2 regions of the Actinomadura fulvescens genome follow, and region 1 is predicted to be linked to the other one. Evidence: riboswitches for the same ligand, from Rfam matches in the RefSeq annotation. Region 1 holds a riboswitch; the other holds the start of a gene.
What was found. Region 1 has a riboswitch for ZMP and ZTP ahead of ABD333_RS12335 (serine hydroxymethyltransferase). Riboswitches for the same ligand answer to the same signal wherever they lie in the genome.
Positions count from the first base shown of each region.

Region 2: linked by a shared signal. The riboswitch ahead of ABD333_RS42715 (bifunctional methylenetetrahydrofolate dehydrogenase/methenyltetrahydrofolate cyclohydrolase) and the one ahead of ABD333_RS12335 (serine hydroxymethyltransferase) in region 1 are both predicted to bind ZMP and ZTP.

Region 1 covers NZ_BAAATD010000003.1:78,131-88,267, reverse strand. The annotation lists gene ABD333_RS12350 (GNAT family N-acetyltransferase) at 40-1,089, shown strand; gene ABD333_RS12345 (class I SAM-dependent methyltransferase) at 1,120-1,905, shown strand; gene ABD333_RS12340 (DUF4429 domain-containing protein) at 1,916-2,800, shown strand; gene ABD333_RS12335 (serine hydroxymethyltransferase) at 2,823-4,094, opposite strand; ZMP/ZTP riboswitch at 4,152-4,237, opposite strand; gene ABD333_RS12330 (M23 family metallopeptidase) at 4,289-5,140, shown strand; gene ABD333_RS12325 (RNA polymerase-binding protein RbpA) at 5,252-5,626, opposite strand; gene secG (preprotein translocase subunit SecG) at 5,716-5,955, opposite strand; gene tpiA (triose-phosphate isomerase) at 6,118-6,912, opposite strand; gene ABD333_RS12310 (phosphoglycerate kinase) at 6,916-8,103, opposite strand; gene gap (type I glyceraldehyde-3-phosphate dehydrogenase) at 8,178-9,182, opposite strand; gene whiA (DNA-binding protein WhiA) at 9,566-10,137, opposite strand, start outside.
Region 2 covers NZ_BAAATD010000018.1:151,387-161,523, forward strand. The annotation lists gene ABD333_RS42685 (right-handed parallel beta-helix repeat-containing protein) at 1-1,214, shown strand, start outside; gene ABD333_RS42690 (cell division protein PerM) at 1,299-3,104, shown strand; gene ABD333_RS42695 (NfeD family protein) at 3,113-3,730, opposite strand; gene purN (phosphoribosylglycinamide formyltransferase) at 3,836-4,501, shown strand; gene purH (bifunctional phosphoribosylaminoimidazolecarboxamide formyltransferase/IMP cyclohydrolase) at 4,482-6,053, shown strand; gene ABD333_RS42710 (hypothetical protein) at 6,166-6,345, shown strand; ZMP/ZTP riboswitch at 6,429-6,516, shown strand; gene ABD333_RS42715 (bifunctional methylenetetrahydrofolate dehydrogenase/methenyltetrahydrofolate cyclohydrolase) at 6,540-7,394, shown strand; gene ABD333_RS42720 (FHA domain-containing protein) at 7,532-8,260, opposite strand; gene ABD333_RS42725 (DUF3017 domain-containing protein) at 8,564-8,878, shown strand; gene ABD333_RS42730 (NADP-dependent isocitrate dehydrogenase) at 9,005-10,137, shown strand, end outside.

The DNA.
Region 1 (10,137 bases):
ACGATCCACCCGAAAGCACGCCGACCAAGGGACACCGCCATGCCGCTCCTGCGCATCCGCACCGAGATCGAGGACAGACCGGGACGCCTGGCCCTGCTGACGGCGGCGCTGGCCAGACGAGGCGCCAACATCCTCGCGTTGAACGTCCAGGTGGACACCGAGGGGGTGGTGGACGAGTTCGTCGTCGCCGTGCCGTCCCGCGGTGACTCGCCGGACGAACTGCGGGCGGCGCTGGAGGACGCGGGCGGCGTGCGCACGGCCGTCGTCCCGGCGACCCCTCACGAACTGGTCGACGAGCCGACCCGGGTGCTGGCGCTGGCCGCCCGGCTCCGCACCGAGCCGCACGCGCTCCCGGCCGTCCTCGCCGAACTGCTGCGCGCGGACTCGTCGGACTGGGCGGCGCCGGAGGCGGAAGCCGCCGACGCGCTCGTGGTCCCCGTAGGGCATCGCCGGGCGGTACGGCTGCGGCGCCCGGGCCTGCCGTTCACCACGACCGAGGCGGCGCGCGCCGACGCTCTCGTCCGCGCCGTGCTGCCCGCCGGAGACCCGCGGCCGGTCTCCCGGAGGGTGGCGCTGCGCGACGGCACGCGGGTCGTCGTCCGGCCGATCGAGCGCGGCGACGCCGAGGCCGTTCGCGCGATGCACGGACGCTGCTCGCTCGACAACCGGAGGATGCGCTACTTCAGCGCCAAGCCGTTCCCGTCGCGGCGGGCGGTCGAGCTGTTCTGCGACCCCTCGCACGGCCTCACGTTCGTCGCCGAGGGCCCCGACGGGTCGCTGCTCGCGCTGGCGCATCTGATGCACATGCTCGACCCGGGCGTCGCAGAGCTCGGCTTCCTTGTGGAGGACGCCTGGCAGGGGCGTGGCCTCGGCCGGGCGCTGGCCGAGCTGCTGCTGGTCCAGGCACGCGACCGCGGGCTGGTGGAGCTGCGGGCGACCGCGCTGAGCGAGAACGCGCGCATCCGGCGGCTGCTCGGCTCGCTCGGCGGGCGCACCGTGCGCACAGGCGAGCCCGGGATCGTCGAGGTCAGGCTCCGCCTCGACGGCCGTCCTGCCCGCACGGGATCAGAGCGGGCGGTCCGGCGCTAGCTGCACTGTCCGTCCTGGCAGGATGGCCGGGTGACCGGCATCTATGACGATCCGTGGGCCTACGAGCTGGCCTGTTCGTTCCGCGACGTGCCTGCCGAGGTGGACGTTCTGCTGGCCTGGTACGCCGAGCACGCGGGCAGGCCGGCCCGGACCGTCCTCGAGCTGGCCGCCGGGCCGGCCGAGCACGCCCGCGAGTTCGCCCGGCGCGGCATCCGGGCGACCGCGCTGGACCTCAACCCGGCAATGTGCGCGTACGCCGCCAAGCAGGCCGGGCTCGCGGGCCTGGAGGTCGAGGTGGTGCGGGCGGACATGACCGACTTCGACCTCGGCCGCCGGTTCGACCTGGTCGTCACCATGCTCGACTCCACCTCCCACCTGATGACGCTCGACGCGTTCACCGCCCACCTGGGCCGGGCCGCCGCGCATCTGGCGGACGGCGGGCTCTACATCGTGGAGATGTCGCATCCCAAGGACCGGCTCACCGACGAGCCCAGCGTCGGAACGGCCTGGCGGATCGACCGCGAGGGCGTGCACGCCACCGTGCGCTGGGGCGAGCCCTCCGACCGGCTCGATCCCGTCACGCAGATCGCCGCCGACCACGTCACGATGACGATCACGGAGGGCGGGCGCGAGCCCCGGGTGATCCACGACGTCGTGCCGTACCGGTTCTGGACGGCGACCGAGCTCACCGCCGCGGTCCGCCTGTCCGGCGCGCTGGAGCCGGTGGCGCGGTACGGGGACTTCGGGGACGTCGGGCTCGCCGATCCGGAGGCCTGGCGGATGATCACGATTCTCCGGGGCGCGGAGCCGTCCTAGGATCTCGGGCATGGAGGTCATTGGGCGCGACGGCACGTGGACGTTCGACGGCGAGGTACTCCGGATCGTCCCCGGCCGTGACCGGGGGGTGCACAAGCTTCGCAGGGCTCTCGGCGAACTGGTCGTCCCGGTGACGGCGATAGCCGGGGTGGCTTACGAGCCGGGCCGCAAGGGCGGGCGGCTCCGGTTGCGGCTGCGCGCCGCGGCCGACCCGTTCAGCCAGGCCGTCGCGGGCGGCCTCGCCGACTCCGCCGCCGACCCGTACCGGCTGTCGGTCGACACCGGGCGCACGGGCGTGGCCGAGTACTTCGTCGACGAGGTGCGCAACGCGCTGATCCTCGAACAGGTGCCGGACGGACCATGCGACCGCTATCTCATGCCCGGGCCGCCGGTGCCGGTGAGCGCCTCGGCGGGAGACGGGACGGCCTCGTTCGACGGCGAGCGCGTCCGTCTCGAATGGAACTGGATGGCCAGTTCCAAGAAGGAGGAGGCGGGGCCGCAGCTGTTCGAGCTCGCTGAGATCGCGGGCGTGGAGTGGTCGCCGCAGTCCGGGATGGGATACGGCTGCCTGCGCTTCAGGCTCAGGCAGAGGCAGGGCGACTCCAGGGCGGTCACGGCCGAGGACGACCCCCAGTGCCTGGCGTGGGGCATCCAGAAGGAGGGCGGCCTGACCGCGCTGGTGGCGGCCGCGGTCGTCGCGCGGCTGCCGCATCCGGCCGCACCGGCGATCGAGCAGGCGGCGCCGGGCCCGGAGCCCCGTGACACCGAGACTCCGGGCGAGGATCACGACACGCTTCTACGGAGGCTCCGCGAACTGGGCGCGCTCCACAAGGAGGGCATCCTGGACGACGAGGAGTTCGCCACGGCCAAGCAGGCCCTGCTCCGCCGCTTCTGACGACGCCGCGGCATGCGCCGCGTCACGGCGTCGGCGCCCACCCGGGCATCGGATAGGCCGCGAGCAGCTCGCGTACCTGACCGGCGATCCGGGCCAGTACGGCCTCGTCCTGCTTGGCGGCGGCCTGCACCACCTCGTCGATCCAGGCGGCCACCTGCGGCATCTGCCGCTCGGTCAGGCCGCGGGTGGTGATCGAGGCGGTGCCGAGGCGCAGGCCGGACGGGTCGAACGGCTTGCGCGGGTCGAACGGCACCGCGTTGTAGTTGAGCTCGATCCCGGCGCGGTCGAGGGCCTGCGCGGCGGGCTTGCCGGCGACCCCCTTGCTGGTCAGGTCGATGAGGATCAGGTGGTTGTCGGTGCCGCCGGACACCAGGTCGTAGCCGCGTTCGAGCAGGGCGCCGGCGAGGGCGCGGGCGTTCGCCACGATCTGGCGGGCGTACGCGGCGAACTCGGGCCGCGCGGCCTCCTTGAGCGCGACCGCGATGGCGGCGGTGGTGTGGTCGTGCGGGCCGCCCTGGAGGCCGGGGAACACCGCCTTGTCGATCGCCTTGGCGTGCTCCGCCGTGGACAGGACCATCGCGCCGCGCGGGCCGCGCAGCGTCTTGTGGGTGGTGGTCGAGATGACCTCGGCGTGCCCGACCGGGGAGGGATGGGCACCACCGGCGATGAGCCCGGCGATGTGGGCGATGTCGGCGGCGAGCACGGCGCCCGCCTCCCGGGCGATCTCGGCGAACGCGGGGAAGTCGATGGTGCGCGGGATCGCGGTGCCGCCGCACCAGATCAGCTTGGGCCGCTCCTTCAGCGCCAGGTCCCGGACCTGGTCCATGTCGACGCGTCCCGTGTCGGCGCGCACGTCGTAGCGCACGGGCGTGAACCACTTGCCGGTCACCGACACCGACCAGCCGTGCGTGAGGTGACCGCCCATCGGCAGCGACAGGCCCATCACCTTGTCGCCGGGCTCCAGGAACGCCATGTAGACCGCGAGGTTGGCGGGCGAGCCGGAGTACGGCTGTACGTTGGCGTGCTCGACGTCGAACAGGGCCTTGGCGCGTTCGATCGCGAGGAGCTCGATCGGGTCGACGTTCTGCTGGCCCTCGTAGTAGCGGCGGCCCGCATAGCCCTCGGAGTACTTGTTGGTGAGGACCGAGCCGGTGGCCTCCAGTACGGCGGGCGAGACGTAGTTCTCGGAGGCGATGAGGCGGATCTTCTCGTACTGGCGGCGGGCCTCGGCCTCGACGAGTCCGGCGATGTCGGGGTCCTGGTCGTGCAGATGGGGGATGGCCAGCTGATGCATGAACAACCTCCGCGCTGATCACGCCGGGGCTCGTGACGGGAACCCCCGGCTGAGGGACCCGTACACCCAGGCGCGCGGTGTGCGGACGGTCTTCGCTCCCCGGTGGTGATTCCACCTTGACTGCGCCAGTCGCGTGGGCGCCAGCATAGCCCAGACCGGATTGACGGAATTCCGGAAATCCGTACGCTGGTGTCATGAGGTCCTTCATCCTGCGCGCGGCCCGCTTCAAGACGCTGATGGTCCTGCTGGGCGCCGTCATCAGCCTTTCGACGTTCCTGCACGACGTGGGATGGGTGCTGCTGGGCGGACTGGTCGTGATGGTCGCCGGGTTCGCGCTGATGACGGTGAAGCCGTCCAGGACCGGCCCGGAGGCGTTCAGGGGCAGGCCCGCCGGCACGACGGCCGCCGCCGGGCCGCGGCCCGTCCAGGCTCCGGTACGCGGACGCTGGATCGCCGTCAACAGCCCTGCGGACAAAGTGCCCAGCCACGGCGTGGACGCCTACGGGCAGACCTACGCCGTCGACCTCGTCCACCACGACGAGGACGACGAGTGGTCGGCGATGCGCGCCTGGCCTCCGGCGCGGCGGGCCGGCGCGTTCTCCGGGTTCGGAAAGCCGATCTTCGCTCCGGCCGACGGCGAGGTCGTGCGTGCCTCCGGCTGGCGACGCGACCACTGGAGCCGCAACTCGTGGATCACGCTCCCGTTCATGATGATCGAAGGCATGCTGCGCGAGCTGGGCGGTCCCGGCTTCATTCTCGGCAACCACGTGATCCTCGACCTCGGCGACGGCACGTACGCGGCGTTCGCCCATCTCAAGCGCGGCTCGATCAAGGTCAGGCGCGGTCAGCGCGTCCGGGCCGGCGAGCACCTGGCCGACTGCGGCAACTCGGGCAACACCTCCGAGCCGCACCTGCACTTCCAGCTGATGGACCGGCCCAGCCCGATCGTCGCCAACGGCGTCCCCTTCGTCTTCGACCGTTACGAGGCGGCGGACGGTGAGGAACACCGCGGCGTGCCGGCCGCCGGATCGGCGATGAGACGGTGACGAGACCCGTCCTGGAAAGCGTCTGAGCACGCAAAAGGCCCGGCTCCCCGAGGGAGCCGGGCCTTCGCCATGTCCGTGCGTCCGCCGCTCTCGAGCCGGCGGCGGGCGGTCTCAGACGCGGGCGGCGGCCTCCATGGCGGCCTTGACGGCGGCGCGCTTCTGGCGCAGCTTGGCCAGGGCCTCCTCGAGGATGGCCTCGCCGTCCTCGTCGCTGCGCCGCTCCTTCACGTACGCCAGGTGCGTCTTGTAGGGCTCCGTCTTCGGCGGAGCGGGGGGGTTGTCGGAATCCTGGCCCGCCGGGAACCCGCAGCGCGGGCAATCCCACGTGTCGGGCACCGCGACGTCCGTCGCGAAGCTGGGGCGGGTCTCGTGCCGGTTGGCGCAGTAGAAGGTCACCCAGACGCGGGGTGCCGCGTCCCCGCGCTCGGCCTCTCCCATCGGCCCTGCCCCGACACGGCTGCCCCGAATCGCGTTGCCACTACCCACGGACTACTCCTCGCTCAATGTTCCGCTGCCGCCCGCCGGCCTGACCCCGGCCGGAGCGGCGATCGTTCGTGTGTGCCGGACTGTCCGGCTCAGGCGCCCTTGCTCTTGAACAACAGGCCGAGGACGATGATCGAGGCGAACCAGATCACGCCCGTGCCGATGGTCAGCCGGTCGAGATTGCGCTCCACCACCGACGAGCCGCCCAGCGAAGACGAGACGCCGCCGCCGAACATGTCGGACAGGCCGCCGCCCTTGCCCTTGTGCATCAGGACGAGGACCACCATCAGCAGGCTCGTGAGGATGAGCACGATGGACGTTGCGAGAATCACTGCAGTTGCGCCTCTTCTGGCCACCCCCGCTGGCGCGGGGCTTGTCGTATCAAGGACGGAGGAACGAGCCGGGCGGTTTACCCGTCAGCTACGAAGGGTACGACGAACTCTTCGCTGGTTCGTCAAGAACCCCCATGTCGTCGCCGAATTGATCAGAATTGATCAGACGGGCAGGTCCCGGTACCGGCAGATCTTGACGAACTCACCCGGGTCGAGGCTGGCACCTCCGACCAGTGCCCCGTCCACATCGGGCTGGGCCATGATCCCGGCGATGTTGGCGCCCTTCACCGACCCTCCGTACAGGATACGTACAGAGTCGGCGACCTCGCCGTCATATAGCTCGGCGAGCCGGGCCCGGATCGCGCCGCAGACCTCCTGGGCGTCCTGCGGGGTGGCGACCTCGCCGGTGCCGATGGCCCAGACGGGTTCGTACGCGATCACGATCGTCCTGGCCTGGTCGGCGGGGATCTTCTCCAGCCCGCCGTCGACCTGGGCCAGCGTGTGGGCGACCTGCTCGCCCGCCTTGCGGACGTCCAGGCCCTCCCCGACGCACATGATCGGCGTCAGGTCGTTGGCGAAGGCCGCCTTCACCTTGGCGTTGACGAGCGCCTCGTCCTCGTGGTGGTACTGGCGGCGCTCGGAGTGCCCGATCACCACGTACGAGCAGCCGAGCTTGGCCAGCATCGCCCCGGAGATCTCGCCGGTGTAGGCGCCGGAGGCGTGCTGGGAGAGGTCCTGCGCCCCGTACTGGATCTGGAGCCGGTCGGCGTCCACCAGCGTCTGCACCGAGCGGATGTCGGTGAACGGGGGGAGCACGACCACGTCGACGGCCTCGTGGTCGGCCTCCTTGAGCCCGAACGCCAGCTTCTGCACCAGCGCGATCGCCTCAAGGTGGTTGCAGTTCATCTTCCAGTTGCCGGCCATGACCGGCTTGCGTGCGGGGGCCTTGGGGGCCATGGTTCAGTCCTCCAGCGCTTGCAGGCCGGGCAGCGTCGTGCCTTCGAGGTATTCGAGGCTGGCGCCGCCGCCGGTCGAGATGTGGGAGAAGGCGTTCTCGTCGAAGCCGAGCGTCCGCACGGCCGCGGCGGAGTCACCGCCGCCGACGACGGTGAACGCGCCGGAGTCGATCAAGCCCTGCGCCACGGCGCGGGTGCCGTGGGAGTACGGCTCCATCTCGAACACGCCCATCGGGCCGTTCCAGAACACCGTCTTCGTCCCCGCAAGCCGGGATGCGAACAGCTTCCCGGACTCGGGGCCGATGTCGAGGCCGAGCCGGTCGGCCGGGATGGCGTCGGCGGCCACCACGTCGTGGTCGGCGTCGGCGGCGAAGGCCGTGGCGGCGACGATGTCGACCGGCAGCACGAACTCCACCCCCGCCTCCTCGGCGCGGCGCAGGTAGTCGCGGACGGTGTCGAGCTGATCCGCTTCGAGCAGGCTCTGGCCGACCTCGTGGCCCTGGGCCTTGAGGAAGGTGAAGACCATGCCGCCGCCGATGAGGATGCGGTCGGCCTTGCCCAGCAGGTTGTCGATCACGCCGAGCTTGTCGGAGACCTTGGAGCCGCCGAGCACCACCGCGTACGGCCGCTCCACGTCCTCGGTGAGCTTCTTCAGGACCTCGACCTCGGTGACGATCAGACCACCGGCCGCGTGCGGAAGCCGTCGCGGCACGTCGTAGACGCTGGCGTGCTCGCGGTGCACCGCACCGAAGCCGTCGCCCACGTACACCTCGGCGAGGGCGGCCAGCCTGTCGGCGAACGCCCCCCGCTCACCGTCGTCCTTGCTGGTCTCCCCCGCCTCGAAACGGAGGTTCTCCAGCAGCGCGACCTGGCCGCCGTCAAGCCCGGCAACCACACCCCGCGCGGACTCGCCCACCACATCCGTGGCGAACGTGACGTCGGCACCGAGCAGCTCCCCCAACCGCACGGCCACGGGTGCGAGCGAGTATTCAGACTTCACCTCACCCTTGGGACGGCCGAGGTGGGCGCAGACGACGACCTTGGCGCCCTTCTCCCGCAGCGCCTGGATCGTCGGCACACTGGCCCGGATCCGGCCGTCGTCGGTGATCTTCCCGTCCTGGAGCGGGACGTTCAGGTCCGCGCGGACCAGCACCCGCTTCCCGGCGACGTCGAGATCGTCAATGGTGCGCATCGAAACGCGTGTCCTTCCGGAATACGCCGCCGCCGTGATCACGTGCGGTACGTGATCACGGCGGAACGAGGAGACTAGAGGCTGGAGCCGACGAGCTTGACGAGGTCGACGAGGCGGTTGGAGTAGCCCCACTCGTTGTCGTACCAGCCGACGACCTTCACCTGGTCGCCGATGACCTTGGTCAGCCCCGAGTCGAAGATGCAGGAGGCCGGGTCGGTGACGATGTCGGAGGACACGATCGGGTCCGCGGTGTAGGTCAGGTAGCCCTTCAGCGGCCCCTCGGCGGCGGCCTTGAACGCGGCGTTGACCTCGTCCACGGTGACCTCGCGGCCCAGGGTCGCGGTCAGGTCCGTGGCCGAGCCGGTCGGCACCGGAACGCGCAGCGAGTACCCGTCGAGCTTGCCGTTGAGCTCGGGCAGCACCAGCCCGATCGCCTTGGCGGCGCCCGTCGACGTCGGCACCACGTTCAGCGCGGCCGCGCGCGCCCGGCGCAGGTCCTTGTGGGGGGCGTCCTGGAGGTTCTGGTCCTGGGTGTACGCGTGGATCGTCGTCATCAGGCCCTTCTCGATGACGAAGTTGTCGTGCAGCACCTTGGCCAGCGGAGCCAGGCAGTTGGTGGTGCAGGACGCGTTGGAGATGACCGTGTGGGCCGCCGGGTCGTACTTGTCCTCGTTGGCGCCCAGAACGAGAGTGACGTCCTCGTTCTTGGCCGGCGCGGAGATGATGACCTTCTTGGCGCCGTTGTCGGCGTGCACCTTGGCCTTCTTGCCGTCGGTGAAGAAGCCCGTCGACTCGACCACGATGTCGACGCCGAGGTCGCCCCACTTCAGATTGGCCGGGTCACGCTCCTCGAACGCCTTGATCGCCTTGCCGCCCACGATGATCTCGTCGGCGGTCGCGGTGACCTCCTCGGGGAAGCGGCCGAGGATGCTGTCGTACTTGAGCAGCGTCGCCAGTGTCTGGTTGTCGGTCAGGTCGTTGACCGCCACGACCTCGATGTCGGCCCCGCTCGCCTTGATCGCGCGGAAGAAGTTGCGGCCGATGCGGCCGAACCCGTTGATGCCTACTCGGATGGTCACGGAACGCCACTCCTCGTACGTCGATGTCCAGCATGCTGCGGAGGAGCCCCCAGGGCCCTCCATCAGCGACCCTACCGAACCGAGGCCCCCCGCATCGCCACCGGTCCCGGTGATCTACCGGGTAAGTCTTCCTCCCCCACCAGAGGGATCCAACCCGCCCAGCCAGCGGTCGAGACCGGCCCGTCTAGACCAATCCCCCAAATCCCGCGACCGCGTTCAAGCGGCGATCACGGTCGCACAGACCCGCATCCGCACGCGATTGCGCTACCTGAGCCGGAGCGAGCGCCAGCGAAGCTCCGAGCGAAGATCGCGAAGCGATGTCGCAATCGCTGCTTTTGTGGTTCGGGTCTGAGCCGCCAGGCGAAGACCCGAGGCCACTAAAGCTAAGAAAGCATGTCAGCCGTCAGGTTGGCTTCGGTGCCGGGGACGCCCTGGTCCTGGGCGCGCTTGTCGGCCATGGCCAGCAGACGCCTTATACGGCCGGCGATCGCGTCCTTGGTGAGCGGCGGGTCGGCGAGCTGGCCGAGCTCTTCCAGCGAGGCCTGCTTGTGCTCCAGGCGGAGCCTGCCCGCGTTGACCAGGTGCTCGGGTGCGTCGTCGCCGAGGATCTCCAGCGCGCGGGCGACGCGGGCGCCGGCCGCGACGGCGGCGCGGGCGGAGCGGCGCAGGTTGGCGTCGTCGAAGTTGGCGAGCCGGTTGGCGGTGGCGCGGACCTCGCGGCGCATCCTCCGCTCCTCCCAGGCGAGCACGCTGTCGTGCGCGCCGAGCCGGGTGAGCAGCGCGCTGATCGCGTCGCCGTCCCGCACGACGACCCGGTCGACCCCGCGGACCTCCCTGGCCTTGGCGTGGATCTTGAGCCGGCGGGCGGCGCCGACGAGCGCGAGCGCGGCCTCCGGGCCCGGGCAGGTCACCTCCAGCGACATCGAGCGGCCGGGCTCGGTGAGCGAGCCGTGCG
Region 2 (10,137 bases), on a different contig from region 1:
GGCACCTGCTGTCGTACGCGCAGCAGTACGCGTGCCCCAACCTGCAGAACCTCATCGCGGTCTTCGGTGACGTGACGCCGGGGAACGACGACTACCGCTGCGACGGTCCACGGTGCGACCTCCAGCTGGAGGGCACCGGCCAGAAGACGACCGACGTCGTCATCGAGGGCGGCTTCAAGGCCGACGGGACCTGGGCCAAGCTCAACGGCGTCCGCGCCGACCGGGCCGACGGCTTCTACCTGCGCAACATCACCACCCAGCTCTTCGAGTTCAACGGGGTGTACGTGATCGAGCAGGACGGCTTCGTCATCGACCGCGCGCTGGCCCGCTGGAACGAGGAGTACGGATTCCTCACGTTCGCCACCGACCACGGCCTCTACACCGACTGCGAGGCCTACGGCAGCGGCGACGCCGGGCTCTATCCCGGATCGGCGTCACCGCTGAACGGCAGGCGGCACTCGGTGGAGATCAGGCGTTGCGACTCCCACCACAACGCGCTCGGCTACTCCGGGACGGCCGGCGACTCGGTCCTCGCCCACGGCAACCGCTTCCACCACAACTCGGCTGGGGTGTCGATGGACAGCGCGTTCCCCGGCCACCCGGGCCTGCCGCAGAACCACGCCACGTTCCGCGACAACCTGATCTACAGCAACAACGTCAACTACTACGGCAACATCTGGGACGGCACCTGCAAGAAGCCGCCGCGCGACCGCGGCCACGAGCGCGGCGTCGTCTGCCCGGCCCCGCCCGTGCCGGTCGGCACGGGCCTGCTCCTCGGCGGCGGCAACGACAACACCTACGAGCGCAATCGCCTGTACGACAACTGGCGGCACGGCTTCAAGCAGATCTGGGTCCCGGCGCCGCTGCGCGGTGAGAACGATCCGGCGAAGTTCCGCGACACCTCGCACCGCAACCGCTACGTAGGCAACGTCTTCGGTGTCGCGCCCGGCGGACGGAAGGCCCCCAACGGCCAGGATGTCTGGTGGGACGAGCAGGGCGAGGGCAACTGCTGGCAGGCCAACGTCTCCTCCTACGGCCGCGTTCGTTCGGACCCGCCGCACCTGCCCACGTGCGCGAAACCCTCTGGCGGCTCGCTGTTCTCCTGGCTCGGCCAGCCGTTCAAGGTCCTGTCCGGCCTCCCGTGCTCGCAGTACGGCCGCGACGCCCCTCGGCCCGTGGGCTGCGACTGGTTCGACACCCCGCGCCGCCCGTGACGAAGCCCTTGATCGCCTACGACAAAGGCGACACGCCGGACGAGCGGGGGCGCACGGCGCCGCCCGGGTGCCAGCATTGACGCCGTGAGCGATGTGAGCCCTGCGCGGCGCGTGAAACCGGAACGACCGGAGCCGTCGCGGGCCACCGCCGGCCGTGGCGGCACGCCACCGGGCCGGGGGCAGACCCCCGTCCGGCCACCGCAGATCGCCGGCGGCCTCGCGGGCGGCGTGGCCCGCCCGCTGTACGTGACGGGCCTGGTGGGCGCGCTGTGGTGCATCGGCATCGGGCTCGCGGTGCTCACGACGATCACCCTCATCGGCTGGATCGGCGCGCCGCGCACCGCCCTCGGCCCCGGGCTCCCCGGCGTCTTCCGGACGGCGGTCGACTTCTGGCTGGTGTCCCACCACGCGGGGTTCTCGGCCGGCCACGGCCGGGTCGGGCTGCTCCCGCTCGGGCTGCTCGTCCTCCCGGGCGCGCTGCTCTACCGCAGCGGCGGCTGGATGATCCGCGCCGTCGGGATGACGAGCGCCCGCCGCTACCGCGTGGGCGTCGTGCACGTGGCGGTCGCGCTCGCCGTGCCGTACTCGATCCTCGCCGCGCTGCTCGCCCTGGCCGCCGCCTCCACGGCCGTGCGGGCGTCGGTCTGGCAGGCGCTCGTCGCCTGCTTCGTGATGGCGGTGCTGGCCGGCGGTCTGGGCGCGGCGCGGGCCGTGGTGGCGCAGGGCTCGGCCGACGACCCCGGCGCGCGGGTCCGCTCGGGGCTGGGCGCGCTGCTGCGGCTGCTGCCCGACCGGCAGCGCTCCCTGGTGATCGGCGTCACCGGCTCGGTCGCCGTGCTCCTGGCCTCCGGCGCTGTGCTCGTCGGCGTCTCGCTGGCCGTGCACCTGTCCGAGGCCACCCGCCTGCACGACATGCTGGCGCCCGGGCTCGTCGGCGGGGTGCTGCTGGTGCTGGTCGAGCTGGCCTACCTGCCGAACGCGGTGATCTGGGGGATGGCGTACGCGATCGGCCCCGGCTTCTCGGTCGGCGCCAACACGACGGTGTCGCCTACGGGAGTGTTCCTCGACATCGTGCCCACGTTCCCCCCGCTGGCGGCCCTGCCCGAGCCGGGTCCCGCCCCGGCGCTGTCGCTGTTCGCCCTGGCCGCCCCGTTCATCGCGGGCGCCGTCGGCGGCGTGCTGACCGTGCGCAACATGCCGAGTCCCGTGTACGAGGCGGCGCCGCTCTGGGGCTTCGTCTCCGGGGCGCTCACCGGCGTGGTGGCCGCCGTGCTGGCCGCGCTGTCGGGCGGCCCGCTGGGCGGCGGGCGGATGGCCACCGTCGGGCCCTCACCCTGGCAGGTCGGCCTGCTGGCGGCGCTTGAGGTGGGCATCTCGGCGGCCATCGCCGCGTGGATCGCCAACTGGATGATCCTGCGGCGACCGGCCCCGGTGGAGCCGAAGACGAAGAAGCCCCGCAAACGCCGGTGGCGCCGTACCGCCACCTCCGCGACCCCGCCGGTTCCCGCGAAGGCCGCCGCGGCGGCGCCGGTGACGCCGCCCAGGGCGCCCGAGCAGCCCGGTCCGCGGCCGCCCCGGAAGCCCGCCCCGTTCGCGCCCGATCCGGTGGAGTTCGAGGAGGCCGAGCCCGTCCTGGCGCCGCGCAAGCCGACCAGGGCCAGAACGCGGGTCCCCGACCCGCTGCCCGATCTCGCCGAGGAGACCGCGGAGCTCGCCCCAGCCGAGCCCGAGCCGGACCCGGAGCCCGAGCCAGGTTCTCCGCCGGAGCCGGAGCCGGAGCCTGCCCAGGCTGGGGCGAACGTGCCGCAACCCCGTGAACGGGACGACCCCGGGCGCACCGAGAAGCGCGGCGGCGCGATCTACGTGCTCAGGGACGAGCCGGAGGACTGAGCGACCGGTCAGAAAAGGTCGCCGTACTTCGACATGCTGCCCTCGGGCAGCTTCAGCTTCTTTTCGATCTTGGGGTAGTACTCGTCCCGGCAGGCCTTCTCGTCCGTGCTCGTGTTGGCCTTGCCCACGCACGACTGGTAGCCGCTCAGCTCCGGCCACAGGAACACCGTCAGCGCCAGCGAGAACGCCGAGAACGCCACGGCGATCGAGCCCAGCACCAGACCCGCGATCGCGCCCGGTGCGACGGCCTGCCGGCGGCGCGCGCCGCGCCGGGCCTTGATGCCGACCACCAGCGCCGCGATGCCGAGGACCAGCCCGATCGGGAAGAAGAACAGGGTGGTCAGCATGGCCCCGGCACCGAGCCACAGCGCCCGCCAGCCGAGACGTTCGACCGGACGGGGCCCCTGGCCGGGCGAACGCCAAGGCGACGGCCGGCCGCCGCGTTCCGGCAGATCGGCACGGCCGGGGGTCTGATCCCGCTCGGGCCGGTCGGGGCGCGCGGAGTCGGGAACGGGGCCGTCGCGCTCGGGGAGGTCCGGGCGGCCGGGGATCTCGTCGCGCTTGGAGAGGTCGGGACGGCCGGACGTGCCGACTCCGCTGTCGCCCTGACCCGGCTGCTCGCTCACGTTGATCCTCCTGGCACTTCTGACCTGTGGTGTCGGACAAGTGACGCCGCGTACGGCCGGTAGGCTTCGGGTGTTCGTGCCAACCCCACCGTCCACCAGGGAGTCATGGTGTCCGCCCGGCTCGTCGTCCTCGTCTCCGGCGCGGGGACCAACCTACAGGCGCTGCTCGACGCGTGTTCGGATCCAGCCTACGGGGCACGCGTGGTGGCCGTGGGCGCGGACCGCGGGGAGATCGCCGGACTGGAGCGGGCCGCCGCCGCGGGACTGCCCACGTTCACGGCGCGCATCCCCGACTTCGCGAGCCGGGACGCCTGGGACGCGGCGCTGACGGACGCCGTCGCGGCCCACGAGCCGGACCTGGTGATCTCCGCTGGCTTTATGAAGATCCTCGGCAGGCGGTTCCTGGAACGGTTCGGCGGCCGGATCGTCAACACCCATCCGGCGCTGCTTCCCTCCTTCCCGGGCGCGCACGCCGTACGGGACGCCCTGGCGTACGGCGTGAAGGTGACGGGCTGTACGGTGCACTTCGTCGACGAAGGAGTGGACACCGGACCCGTCATCGCCCAGGAGACCGTTCCCGTGGGCTGGCACGACGACGAAGACTCCCTGCACGAACGCATCAAGCAGGTGGAGCGCCGGCTCCTGGTCGACGTCGTGGGACGGCTGGCCCGCGACGGCTGGACCACGCGGGGCAGGCGGGTCTCCATGAAGTGCCGGACCTGTGGACCAACCGATGAGGGGAGCTCGACCGGTGAGTCGGGTCGCGATTGAGCGTGCGCTGATCAGCGTTTATGACAAGACGGGGCTGGAGGAGCTGGCCCAGGGCCTGCACCGGGCCGGCGTCGAGATCGTGTCCACCGGCTCCACGGCGGCGAAGATCGCAGCCGCGGGCGTGCCGGTCATGCGGGTCGAGAAGCTCACCGGGTTCCCCGAGTGCCTCGACGGCCGGGTCAAGACCCTGCACCCCCGGGTGCACGCGGGCCTGCTCGCCGACCGGCGCAAGGACGATCACGTTCAGCAGCTGGAAGACCTCTCGGTCGAGCCGTTCGACCTGGCCGTGGTCAACCTCTACCCGTTCGCCGACACCGTCGCCTCCGGCGCCAAGCCGGACGAGTGCGTCGAGCAGATCGACATCGGCGGGCCGACCATGGTCCGCGCCGCCGCCAAAAACCACGCCAGCGTCGCCGTCGTGGTGGACCCGTCCTCCTACGGCTCGGTGCTGGCCGCGGTGGAGGCGGGCGGCTTCACCCTTGACGAACGCCGTCGCCTCGCCGCCGCCGCGTTCGCCCACACCGCCTCGTACGACGTCGCCGTGGCCTCCTGGTTCGCAGGCGTCTACGCGCCGGACGAGGTGGCGGCGGAGGCGCAGTGGCCCGACTTCCTGGGCGCCACCTGGCAGCGCAAGAACGTGCTGCGCTACGGGGAGAACCCCCACCAGCGCGCCGCGCTGTTCACCGCCGACGGCCCCGGCGGCACGGCCGGGCTCGCCGGAGCCGAGCAGCTGCACGGCAAGGAGATGTCCTACAACAACTACGTCGACGCCGACGCGGCCAGGCGCGCCGCGTACGACTTCGATGAGCCCGCCGTCGCGATCATCAAGCACGCCAACCCGTGCGGCATCGCGATCGGCGGTGACGTCGCAGAGGCTCACCGCAAGGCGCACGAGTGCGACCCTGTCTCGGCGTTCGGCGGCGTGATCGCCGTCAACCGGCCCGTGACCGAGGCGATGGCCGCCCAGGTCGCCGAGGTCTTCACCGAGGTCGTCGTGGCGCCGGGGTTCGAGCCCGCGGCGCTGGAGATCCTGACCAGGAAGAAGAACATCCGCCTGCTGGTGTGCCAGGACGCTCCGGCCGACCCGGTCGAGTTCCGGCGGATCGACGGCGGCGTGCTCGTCCAGTCCGTCGACCGCGTCGACGACCCCGGCGACGACCCGGCCGGCTGGGAGCTCAAGACCGGCCAGGCCGCCGACGAGGCGACGCTGCGCGACCTCGCGTTCGCCTGGAAGGCCTGCCGCGCGGTCAAGTCCAACGCCATCCTGCTCGCCGCCGACGGCGCCACCACCGGTGTCGGCATGGGCCAGGTCAACCGGGTCGACTCGGCCCGGCTGGCGGTGACCCGTGCCGGTACGGAACGGGCGGCCGCCTCGGTGGGGGCCTCCGACGCCTTCTTCCCGTTCCCCGACGGACTGGAAGTCCTGACCGACGCGGGCGTCCGGGCCATCGTCGAGCCGGGCGGCTCGGTCAACGACGAGAAGGTCATCGAGGCCGCCCAGAAGGCCGGGATCACCCTCTACTTCACGGGCGTCCGGCACTTCTTCCATTGATCGGCTCCGCCGTGTGGCGGGTTTTACGTTTGGACGTTGGTAACCTCGGGAAACGTCGCGCCTTCTTGACCCCATCATGACTCCGGCGCGCCCAAGCGCTGAAGGAGGCGTGATGGATTTCCTGGCTACTCTCATCCTGGGCAACGTCGTGCAGACGGCATCCCTGCTGATGGAGTCCCGTCAGCTGATCGGGCTCGTCGCGGCCTTCTTCGCCGCGATGCTGGCCGCCCAGCTCGGCTGGCACGGCACCGACCGCTTGATCGCCTGGCGGGGCCGCCCCGACCAGGACTGACGCGCGCCGCGAACGCGGCCCGCGGATCGCCGCCCAGGCCCGCCCGATCGCCGCTCCGGCCCGTTCGCGGGAAGCCACTAGCATGGGGCCAACGCGACTGGCGCAGTCAAGGTGGATTCGACCACCGGGGAGCGAAGGACGGCCCGCACACCGCGCGCCTGGGTGTACGGGCCCCTGAGCACGCGGAGGAACCAATGACGGCACAGGTCCTGGACGGCAAGGCCACGGCCGCGGAGATCCGCGCCGACCTCAAGATCCGCGTCGAGGCGCTGCGCGAGCGCGGCGTGTCGGTGGGGCTCGGCACCGTACTGGTCGGCGACGACCCCGGCAGCCACGCCTACGTCACCATGAAGCACCGCGACTGCGCCGAGGTCGGCATCGAGAGCATCCGGCGCGACCTGCCCGCCGACGCCTCCCAGGAGGACGTGGAACGGGCCGTCGCCGAGCTGAACGCCGACCCCGCCTGCACCGGCTACATCGTCCAGCTGCCGCTGCCCAAGGGGCTGAACGAGCAGCGCGTGCTGGAGCTGATCGATCCGGCCAAGGACGCCGACGGTCTCCAGCCGGTCAACCTGGGCCGCCTCGTCCTGATGGAAGAGGCCCCGCTGCCCTGCACGCCCAAGGGCATCGTCGCCCTCCTGCGCCGGTTCGACGTGCCGCTGCGCGGCGCGGACGTCACGGTGATCGGCCGCGGCGTCACCGTCGGCCGCCCGCTCGGCCTCCTGCTGACCCGCCGCAGCGAGAACGCGACCGTGACCCTGTGCCATACCGGCACCCGGGACCTGGCCGCCCATGTGCGCGACGCCGACATCGTGGTGGCCGCCGCGGGCGTTCCCGGTCTCATCACCGGCGACATGATCAAGCCGGGGGCCGCCGTCCTGGACGTCGGCGTCTCCCGGGTCGACGGCAAGCTCGCGGGCGACGTGGCCGACTCGGTGCGCGACGTGGCCGGATGGGTGGCGCCCAACCCCGGCGGGGTGGGCCCCATGACGCGCGCGATGCTGCTCGCCAACGTGGTGGAGGCCGCGGAGGCGGCCTCGCGGGCCTGACCGGCGGAGCCGAAAGCGGCGGACGACAGGGCCGCCCGCCGTGACCAGGCGAACGATTCCGGTCGCATGATCACGGCGGGCGGTTCCTGCGGCCGCCCCCGGGTTTGCGCTGCCGTGGGGGACGGCCGCAGTTCAACTCAGCTGGCCCGGCGGCCGGCGGCGCTGGTGGCCGGCCCGCGTGGACCCGCTGGGTGCCCTGTCGCGTGGTTGGCACCCGGCGGTGCCGCGCGTCGTACTCCCCCCGGCCCCTGACCGTCGAGCGGCCGGTTCTGCTGGGGGACGTGCACCGGGGGCAGCGGCCGGACGAGGCCCATCGCGATGACCTCGTTGGCCAGCCGGGTACGGCGGTTGGCGCCCTCGGGGATGCGGAACTTCTGGTAGAGCCGCAGCAGGTGCTGCTTGACCGCCGCCTCGGTCACCACGAGGTCGGCTGCGATCTCCCGCGCGGTGGCGGGGGCGACGAAGGCCTCGTCCGAGAGGGCGGGCCGGCAGAGCGAGGTCAGCACATCGACCTCGCGGCGGGTGAGTTCGGGTGCCACGGCGCGCCGCAGCTCGACGTCGGGATCGACCTCCTCGCGGGGGATTCCCCCCATCCGGCAGCGCGCCGTGCCGAAGCTCACGACGTCACCGTCCTCCAGTACGCGGCGGGCGATCGGCCGGCCGTTGACACGGGTGCCGTTCCGTGACAGCCCCATGTCGACCACGTATACGTACGGGCCGCGCCGAACGATCTCTGCGTGCAATCGGGACACACTCGGGTCGTCGAGGCGAATGTCGACTCCTCGCCCTCTCCCGACCGTCGTGACGTCGGGGCGCAGCGGCATCACCAGCCCGCTGTCCTCGATCCGCATGAACGGCCCCTCCACGGCAGTCCTCCCAGCTAGTTAGCGACCCCTGTCTGCCGGGTTACCCGGGCGCGTCACCGTCACACCCTCCTACTGGCGAGTAGGGACTGTGACACAAGGCTTTTCGTGTCCATCCACACGTATCGGACCCCACCAGTATCAGCTCCGCCGTGAGTCTTTCCCGGGAAGGGGTCGCCGGACGGCAGAAATGTCCGGAGATGCCGCCCCGAAACCCGGGGTCGGGCGGCGCCGGTCGTGCGGGTGCCCGGTTGCGACTACCGTGGAATCCGACCGAACGTCCGGCCCGACCGCGAAGCGAGGCCCATGAGCACGGAGCTGCACCGGCGCCGGCGGAGAGCACCCAAGCGGCGCGGCGCCTCACCCCACTGGCTGAGTCAGCTGCCGTACGTGATCGTGCTCTGCGGGGTCGCGGGCGGTCTGGTCCTGTGCTCGCTCAACTATTTCCGCAAGGGCTCCGGCCTGATGGCCGCCGCCGTGCTCTTCGGCGCGCTCGCCCGGCTGGTGCTCCCCCCGAGCCAGGTCGGGATGCTGGAGACCCGCAAGAAGTGGATGGACGTGGCGACGATGACGGGCTTCGCCGTGGCCATCGCCGTGGTCGCCTGGGTCGTGCCCGACTAGTCACCCGATGTAGCCATAAGATCTAAAAGGTGGGCCGAGGTCTAGACCTTTGACCCGGCTCGGATAGCCTGACCAGTTGAGCCTTACAAGGACTGCTGGCCGGTGTAGGAAAGGGACAGCAACAGCATGCCCAAGATCAAAGTAGCGGGCCCTGTCGTCGAACTCGACGGCGACGAAATGACCAGGATCATCTGGCAGTTCATCAAGGACCAGTTGATCCTGCCCTATCTCGACGTGGACCTGAAGTACTACGACCTCGGGATCGAGCACCGTGACGCCACGGACGACCAGGTCACCATCGACGCCGCCAACGCGATCAAGCAGTACGGCGTCGGCGTGAAGTGTGCCACGATCACCCCCGACGAGGCACGGGTCGAGGAGTTCGGCCTCAAGAAGATGTGGCGTTCCCCCAATGGAACGATCCGCAACATCCTCGGCGGCGTGATCTTCCGCGAGCCCATCATCATGCAGAACGTCCCCCGGCTCGTGCCGGGCTGGACCAAGCCCATCGTGGTCGGCCGTCACGCCTTCGGCGACCAGTACAAGGCCACCGACTTCAAGGTCCCCGGCCCGGGCAAGCTGACGGTGACGTTCACTCCGGAGGACGGCTCCGAGCCCATGGAGTTCCACGTCGTGGACTACCCCGAGGGCGGCGGCGTCGCGCTGTCGATGTACAACTTCCGCAAGTCCATCGAGGACTTCGCGCGCGCCTCGTTCCGGTACGGCCTGTCCCGGGACTACCCGGTCTACATGTCGACCAAGAACACGATCCTCAAGGCCTACGACGGCATGTTCAAGGACGTGTTCCAGGAGATCTTCGACGCCGAGTTCAAGGCCGACTTCGAGGCCAAGGGGCTCACCTACGAGCACCGGCTCATCGACGACATGGTCGCCGCCTCGCTCAAGTGGGAGGGCGGCTACGTCTGGGCGTGCAAGAACTACGACGGTGACGTCCAGTCCGACACCGTCGCCCAGGGCTTCGGCTCCCTCGGCCTGATGACCTCGGTGCTCATGACCCCCGACGGCCGGACCGTCGAGGCCGAGGCCGCGCACGGCACGGTGACCCGCCACTACCGGCAGCACCAGCAGGGCAAGCCGACCTCCACCAACCCCATCGCGTCCATCTTCGCGTGGACCCGGGGCCTGGCCCACCGAGGCAAGCTCGACGGTCAGCCGGAAGTCACGGCGTTCGCCGACACGCTGGAGCGCGTCTGCGTCGACACCGTCGAGAACGGCCAGATGACCAAGGATTTGGCGCT